Regions from separate parts of the Pseudoalteromonas sp. SG43-7 genome, predicted to be linked through region 1. Evidence: predicted binding sites of a transcription regulator. Region 1 holds the regulator's gene; the other holds the start of a gene.
The links. The regulator NrdR, encoded in region 1, represses ribonucleotide reductase genes. The targets are predictions, from matches to a motif close to AAACACNANATNTNGTGTTT.
Positions count from the first base shown of each region.

Region 2: the regulator NrdR is predicted to act here: its motif matches at 1,494-1,513, upstream of nrdA (class 1a ribonucleoside-diphosphate reductase subunit alpha).

Region 1 is NZ_JACJEY010000022.1:47,973-52,436, forward strand. Features, by position in the region: gene thrC (threonine synthase) at 1-111, shown strand, start outside; gene glyA (serine hydroxymethyltransferase) at 847-2,103, shown strand; gene nrdR (transcriptional regulator NrdR) at 2,206-2,655, shown strand; gene ribD (bifunctional diaminohydroxyphosphoribosylaminopyrimidine deaminase/5-amino-6-(5-phosphoribosylamino)uracil reductase RibD) at 2,657-3,799, shown strand; gene H5200_RS11790 (riboflavin synthase) at 3,812-4,464, shown strand, end outside.
Region 2 is NZ_JACJEY010000004.1:146,476-150,939, reverse strand. Features, by position in the region: gene ubiG (bifunctional 2-polyprenyl-6-hydroxyphenol methylase/3-demethylubiquinol 3-O-methyltransferase UbiG) at 1-541, shown strand, start outside; gene H5200_RS03030 (HAD family hydrolase) at 541-1,224, shown strand; gene nrdA (class 1a ribonucleoside-diphosphate reductase subunit alpha) at 1,626-3,908, shown strand; gene nrdB (class Ia ribonucleoside-diphosphate reductase subunit beta) at 3,978-4,464, shown strand, end outside.

The sequences.
Region 1 (4,464 bases):
CTTGAAATGCCAAAACCACTAGCTGATGCATTAGCTAAACCATGCTTAGCCGAAGATATCGCAGATGATTACGATATCCTGCGTGAAATATTATTAGCTAAACTAGGTTAGTTTTTACCCGCTCAGTAAAACTAAAAATAAACGGCATATGTGAAAGCAATGTCGTTTTTTATTGCTTTAAATTGTACTTAATAGCAGTAATGGAAAATTAAACTATTGAACGTGAACGGCGGTTTAGAACTCGTAAACAAAAAATTAAAATGGCTATAAGGCAGATCATAATCCCTGCAAGTATAACTAATTCATTCGCTACCCAATGGATTAGGAGTAATCCGCACATAAATAAAATAAATGGTTTAAATTCATAATAATAAAAGTGTTTGTTAACTTTAATGCGATTTACTTTATGATCTTTACGCCGTGAATTTGAGCGTAATCGCCAAATGTTGGCACCATTGAAGAATAAAAAAATACCAATGGCTGTTGGTAAAACAGTGCTGAAAAGTAAAATGCAAAGTCCGCCAACAATGACATAACAATAAGGAATTGATTCGTAGATAGGTTTAGCTAGCATAGTAAATTAGTTCATCATCCATGATTACATTGGTATCATAATAGTGTAAACAATCGCGAATGCAACAGATTAAGGTATAAATAATGTAAATGTTATTTGCTTTTATTCATTAAAATTTCTGATGCTTTAATAAAAAAATATCATTACAAAAACACTGTGAATTAAATTCAATCCCTGTTTAAATATGTTCATCTTTACACCATAGGCAAATTGACGTTTTCAGCGTATAATTCAGCCTTCAAAATACCATACACGTTGCCCTAGGAGCCCCCATGTTAGAACGTAGCATGAATATTTCGGATTTCGATCCAGAGTTATTTGAAGCAATCACTAAAGAGACTGCTCGCCAAGAAGAACACATCGAGCTTATCGCATCTGAGAACTACTGTAGCCCACGCGTACTAGAAGCGCAGGGTTCACAGCTAACAAACAAATATGCTGAAGGTTATCCGGGCAAGCGTTACTACGGTGGTTGTGAGCATGTTGACGTGGTTGAACAACTAGCGATTGACCGTGCAAACGAATTGTTTGGCTCAGATTATGCTAACGTTCAGCCTCACGCAGGTTCACAAGCAAATGCTGCTGTGTTCTTAGCTTTATTAGATGCTGGCGATACAGTGTTAGGTATGAGCTTAGCTCATGGTGGTCACTTAACGCATGGTTCACATGTAAGCTTCTCTGGTAAGCTTTATAACGCAATCCAATACGGACTTGACGAAGCGACTGGCGAGATTGATTACGCACAAGTTGAAGCACTTGCACTTGAGCACAAACCAAAAATGATCATCGGTGGTTTCTCAGCATACTCAGGTATTGTTGATTGGGCTAAATTCCGTGAAATCGCTGACAAAGTAGGCGCTTACTTGTTTGTTGATATGGCTCACGTTGCAGGCCTTATTGCTGCTGGTGTTTACCCAAGCCCAGTACCACATGCACACGTTGTTACTACAACTACGCATAAGACATTAGCTGGCCCTCGTGGTGGTTTGATTATTTCTGCTTGTGGCGACGAAGCTATTTATAAAAAGCTTAACAGTGCAGTATTCCCTGGTGGTCAAGGTGGTCCTTTATGTCACATTATCGCTGCCAAAGCAGTGGCATTTAAAGAAGCATTACAACCAGAGTTTAAAGTATACCAAACTCAAGTTGTGAAAAATGCTAAAGCTATGGTTGCAGTAATGCAAGAGCGCGGTTATAAGATCGTATCTGATAAAACAGAAAACCACTTGTTCTTACTTGATCTAATTGATAAAGACATCACTGGTAAAGACGCAGATGCGGCTTTAGGTAATGCTAATATCACCGTAAATAAAAACTCAGTACCAAATGACCCACGTTCACCGTTTGTAACGTCTGGTTTACGTATTGGTTCACCGGCAATCACACGCCGTGGTTTTAAAGAAGCAGAGTCTAAAGAGCTTGCTGGCTGGATCTGTGACGTACTAGACAACATCAACGATGAGTCAGTACAAGCACAAGTAAAAGAGAAAGTTAAAGCAATCTGTAAAAAATTACCTGTTTACGCTTAATTGAGTTACAAACAGTAATTTAGATCACAATAGCTTAGTTTTTTGCTATTATAAAGGCCGCCTAAAAGCGGCCTTTTTTGTTTTTAACGGAAGCTGATACCTATGCATTGTCCATTTTGCACCGCAAAAGATACCAAAGTGATTGACTCGCGTTTAGTGGGAGGTGGCCACCAAGTAAGGCGACGCCGTGAATGCAATGAATGTCATGAACGCTTTACTACCTTTGAAGGCGCAGAACTTGTAATGCCTCGGGTGATCAAACAAGACGGTAGCCGTGAACCTTTCAATGAAGATAAACTCCTTAATGGTCTACACCGTGCATTAGAAAAACGCCCCGTCAGTACCGAGCAAGTTGATGAAGTGGTCAATATTATTAAATCGCAATTACGTGCCACCGGCGAGCGTGAGATTTCCAGTCACCTGATTGGCGAATGCATTATGGAAGCGCTGAAAAAACTCGATAAAGTCGCTTACGTCAGATTTGCATCGGTATACCGTTCATTCGAAGATATTCGTGAATTTGGTGAAGAAATTGCCCGTTTGGGAGAGTGATATGAACCAATATCAGTTTAGCGAACAAGATTTCTCTTATATGACCCGAGCGATTGAGCTTGCCAAACAAGGATGCTTTACTACCACCCCAAACCCAAACGTTGGCTGTGTATTAGTAAAAAATGACGTTATTGTTGGTGAAGGTTTTCATCAAGTTGCCGGCCAAGGCCATGCTGAAGTGAATGCATTAGCAATGGCGGGTAGCCAAGCCTTTGGTGCAACTGCTTATGTCACGCTTGAACCTTGTAGCCATTTTGGTCGCACACCGCCGTGTGCCGAAGGTTTAAAAGCTGCTGGCGTGGTAAAAGTAATTGCTGCTATGGTTGATCCAAACCCGCAGGTGGCCGGTAAAGGTTTAGCTATTTTAGCGGACGCGGGCATTGAGGTTGCGTCAGGTTTGTTAGAACAACAAGCAAGGCTGTTAAACCGTGGCTTTTTAAAGCGCATGGAGCAAGGTATGCCATTTATTACCTGCAAAATGGCCGCAAGCCTTGATGGTAAAACGGCACTTAAAAACGGTCAAAGTAAATGGATAACGGGCCCTAAGGCTCGCCAAGATGTGCAACTACAGCGCGCACAAAGCTGCGCTATTTTAACCGGCGCGGACACTGTATTAGTTGATAATGCAAAACTCAATGTTCGTGTTGATGAGCTGCCAGAGCCGTTACCAACGCAATTACCTGTACGCCAACCTGTACGTATTATTATTGATTCACAAAGTCGTTTAACACCTGAGCTAGCATTATTTAGCATTGCCAGTGAAGTAATTATTCTTACCACTGAACTTGATAAATCGCAGCAATGGCCTCATTACGTAAGCCATATTGTAGTACCAGAAAAAAATAATAAAGTTGATTTAGAGGCTGCTATGAAACTTTTAGCGCAGCAACAGTTTAATCATATTTGGTTAGAGGCGGGGGCAACCTTAGCGGGCCAAATGACTGAATGTAATTTAATTGATGAATATATTGTTTATCTGGCGCCGAAGTTGTTAGGGAATGACGGCAAAAGCTTACTAAACTTTACAGAGCTGACAAGTATGCAGGACGTTGTTAATTTATCAATTAATGAGTGTGTGTGTATCGGTGACGATATTCGTATCACGGCGACACCACGCAAAGCCTCATCTAAACCAAATAATTAAAGAGTAACCACTATGTTTACTGGGATCATCGAAGCGACGGGCACTATTAGCGAGTTACAACAAAAGCAAGGCGATTTAGCTATCCGCATTAAAAGTAATAACCTTGATATGGCCGATGTAAATTTAGGCGATAGCATTGCAACTAATGGGGTTTGCTTAACGGTTGTGGCCAAGCACAGTGATGGATTTAGCGCTGACTTATCAAATGAGACGATCAGTTTAACGGGATTTTCTCACTATAAACAAGGGCAAACTGTAAACCTTGAGAAAGCCATGCAGCCAGTATCTCGTTTAGGTGGTCACTTAGTTTCAGGGCATGTTGATGGCATCGCGACTATTACCGCAATTACGCCTAATGCGCGTGCCGTTGAGTACTGGTTAAGCACCGATGTACAACTAATGAAATATATTCCTTATAAAGGCTCGGTATGCATTGATGGTATTAGCCTAACAGTAAATGCAGTAGCAGATAATAAATTTAAACTGACAATTGTGCCGCACACTAGTGAGCAAACAACTATTGCTGATTTTAAAGTAGGCACGCAAGTGAACTTAGAAGTAGATCAAATCGCGCGTTATTTAGAGCGTTTGATCAAAGGGGCAGAGCAGCCAGCTAGTTCAGATATATCGATGAGTTTACTCGCCCAAGCCGGTTTTATTAAATA
Region 2 (4,464 bases), on a different contig from region 1:
TGTCGGCTGTGGTGGCGGTATATTGAGTGAAAGTATGGCGAGAATGGGCGCACATGTGACTGGTATTGATATGGGTCAAGAGCCGTTAACCGTTGCGAAACTACACAGTTTAGAAACCGGTGTAAACGTTGACTATATAAAAATACCTGCCGAACAGTATGCCAGCGAACACCCTGCCCGCTTTGATACTATTACTTGTATGGAAATGTTAGAGCATGTGCCAGACCCTGCATCTATCATTCATGCAGTAGCAGAATTAGCGAAACCTGGTGCCGATGTATTTTTCTCTACATTAAACAAAACCCCAAAAGCATATTTGTACGCAATTATCGGGGCGGAAAAATTATTGAAGATGGTGCCTGATGGAACCCATGATCATAAAAAGTTTATCAAACCAGCACAACTCATTGCATGGGCAGAACAAGCGGGCCTCAAAGTACGTGCTAGTGCGGGATTGAGTTATAACCCTTTATCAAAGCAGTACAGCTTAAATACCGATGTAAGCGTTAATTATATTCTGCATTTTGAGAAACTAGCGTAATGGCTGGTTTTAACACAGCAACCCCCGCAATTGATTACGACGCCTTTATTTTTGATTTAGACGGTACATTACTCGATACCGCAGATGATTTAGGGGCTGCGCTAAATTACGTACTCGCTGATCATAACCAACCATCAGTAACCGCTGATATATATCGCCCTGCAGCTTCTAACGGTGCAATGGCGCTGCTTGCAGCTGGATTTGGTCAGCAATGGCACGATCACCCAAATCAAGCTGACTTACGCCAGCAGCTATTAACTGCCTACGCAGATAATATTGCCACCCATAGTCAATGCTTTACTGGAATTGCACAATTATTGATCGCGCTTGATCAACAACAGATCAAATGGGGGATCATGACTAATAAACCTGAGTTTTTGACTATTCCATTAGTTGCTGCAATTGCTGAACTAAAAGATGCACAGGCAATTGTCAGTGGTGACACCCTCGATATCGCTAAACCATCTCCTTTACCTTTACTGCATACAGCCCAACTGTTAGATGTTGATCCGAGTCGTTGTTTGTATATCGGTGATGCGCAGCGTGACATAATTGCAGCCAAGGCTGCAAACATGCACAGCGCTGCTGCGTTGTGGGGCTACATCCCTAGTGAAGCTGAAGCATTGAGTTGGCAAGCCGATTTTAATTGGCAATCACCTATTGATGCATTTAACCATATATAGTGCCATGTTAAATTTTAACCACTACATATTGTGATCGTGTTACTTTTTGCACATTGTTTGTTGATAAAAAAAGCAGCCAAAATTTATTTTTAAAATGCGTAAATTTAATCGATCATCAGTTGATTTTTATAAATTTCATTTTAATCAGATGGTCAAAGGTTAATGGCTACTAACACAAGCGTGTTATCCCAACGTTATCCACAATTAGGGGCGTTTATGCCCCTTGCAAATGATCGCATACCACACTATCTTGTGATCTAGAATTTGATGAACACCAGATGTTGTGGCTAAATGTTATTCAATTAAATTCGCGCTAATACAATTTTATTGCAATAAAAAATTTATTTTAAGAAAAATGTGTCACTAAAAAATATTATATCCCAAGGAATACAGGCAAAACTATGAACCAACAGCTATCTGTAAGCAAACGTGACGGCCGTAAAGAGTCACTTGATTTAGATAAGATCCATCGCGTTATTGCTTGGGCCGCCGAAGGTCTAAATAATGTGTCTGTCTCACAAGTTGAGCTGAAATCGCACATCCAGTTTTATGATGGTATTCGTACTGAAGACATCCATGAAACCATCATCAAAGCGGCCGCTGATCAGATCTCTAAAGAGTCGCCTGATTATCAATATTTATCAGCCCGCTTAGCTGTATTCCATTTGCGTAAAAAAGCCTATGGTCAATTTGAGCCACCGCGCTTGTATGATCATATCGTTAAGTTAGTTGAAGATAAGCGTTACGATGCACACTTACTAGCTGACTACACAGAGCAAGAAATTGATCAACTGGATGAATACCTTGATCATGGACGTGATTTAAACTTCAGCTATGCTGCTGTTAAACAGCTTGAAGGTAAATATTTAGTACAAAACCGTGTTACGGGTGAAATTTATGAAAGCGCACAGTTTTTATATATTTTAGTTGCAGCCAGCTTGTTCTCTGATTACCCAAAAGAAACGCGTTTAGACTACATAAAGCGTTTTTACGATGCAGTGTCATTGTTCAAAATTTCATTACCTACGCCTATTATGGCGGGAGTTCGTACCCCTACGCGTCAATTCAGTTCATGTGTACTGATTGAATGCGGTGACAGCCTAGATTCAATTAATGCAACCTCATCAGCGATTGTAAAATACGTATCGCAACGTGCAGGTATTGGTATTAATGCTGGTCGTATTCGCGCACTAGGTAGCCCTATTCGCAATGGTGAAGCATACCACACCGGTTGTATCCCGTTTTATAAGCACTTTCAAACGGCTGTTAAAAGTTGTTCGCAAGGTGGTGTCCGTGGTGGCGCAGCAACCCTGTTCTATCCACTTTGGCATCTAGAAGTTGAAAACTTATTAGTGCTTAAAAACAACCGTGGTGTTGATGATAACCGCGTTCGTCATTTAGATTACGGTGTACAGTTTAATAAACTAATGTACTCACGTTTGATCAAAGATGATTACATCACATTATTCAGCCCGTCTGATGTGCCTGGTTTATATGATGCATTTTTTGAAGATCAAGATGAATTTGATCGTCTTTACGTACAATATGAACAAGACGAGTCAATTCGTAAAAAACGTATTAAAGCTATTGAGCTGTTTTCAATGTTTGCACAAGAGCGTGCTAGCACTGGCCGCATCTATTTACAAAATGTTGACCACTGTAATACACACAGCCCATTCATTGCTAAAGTGGCACCAATTCGCCAATCTAACTTATGTTTAGAAATTGCATTGCCAACTAAACCACTTAACAATGTTAATGATGAAGAAGGTGAAATTGCACTGTGTACGCTGTCGGCCTTTAACTTAGGTGCGATTGAGTCACTGGATGAACTTGAAGAGCTTGCAGAACTTGCGGTACGTGCACTTGATAACTTACTGGATTTCCAAGACTACCCGGTGCCAGCAGCACATAATGCAACTATGGGCCGTCGTACACTCGGAATAGGCGTAATCAACTACGCATATTACCTTGCTAAAAATGGCAAACGTTATTCTGATGGCAGTGCCAATGCATTGACTCACAAAACATTTGAAGCAATTCAGTATTACCTAATGAAAGCCTCAAATGAACTGGCTAAAGAACGTGGTGCATGTCCTAAATTTAACGAAACAACGTATTCGCAAGGTATTATGCCAACCGATACGTACAAACGTGATTTGGATAAAATTTGTGATGAACCATTGCATTTAGATTGGGATACATTACGTGCCAATATCAAAGAGCATGGTATGCGTAACTCAACGTTATCTGCGTTGATGCCATCTGAGACATCGTCGCAAATTTCAAATGCAACGAATGGTATTGAACCACCACGTGGTCATATCAGTGTTAAAGCCAGTAAAGATGGTATTTTAAAACAAGTTGTACCTGAGTATGAACGCCTTAAAAATAACTATGAATTATTGTGGGATATCCCATCAAATAAAGGTTATTTAGAATTAGTGGGTATTATGCAAAAGTTTGTTGACCAAACAATTTCTGCCAATACTAACTACGATCCAAATAAGTTTGAAGGTGGTAAAGTACCAATGAAGGTCTTATTACAAGATTTACTGGGTGCTTACAAACTTGGCGTTAAAACCCTTTACTACCATAACACCCGTGATGGTGCATCTGATATGCAAGAAGATACACCAGAAGTGGAAGATGATGATTGTGCAGGCGGTGCGTGTAAAATCTAATCGGTAATAAATATAAATTGGAAGCGGGCTATACGCCCGCTTTGCCCTGTTCGTTTTTTGAGTGATCTTATGTCTTATACTACTTTTAGCCGAAACCATAATAACCAACTACAAGAACCGATGTTTTTCGGCCAAACCGTTAACGTATCGCGTTATGATCAACAGAAGTACCCTATTTTCGAAAAGCTAATTGAAAAACAACTATCGTTTTTTTGGCGTCCTGAAGAAGTCGATGTAAGTAAAGATCGGTTAGATTTTCAGGCCTTACCTGATCACGAAAAACATATATTTTTAAGTAACTTAAAATATCAAACCTTACTTGATAGTGTGCAAGGTCGCTCGCCTAATGTTGCGTTACTGCCAATTGTGTCGATCCCAGAACTTGAGACCTGGATTGAAACATGGGCATTTAGTGAAACAATCCATAGCCGTTCATATACACATATTATTCGTAACGTTACCCAAGCCCCTGAGCTTATTTTTGATGATATCGTTAGTAACGAAAAGATCAGTGAACGTGCTGATGCCGTAACTAAATATTACGATGAATTAATTA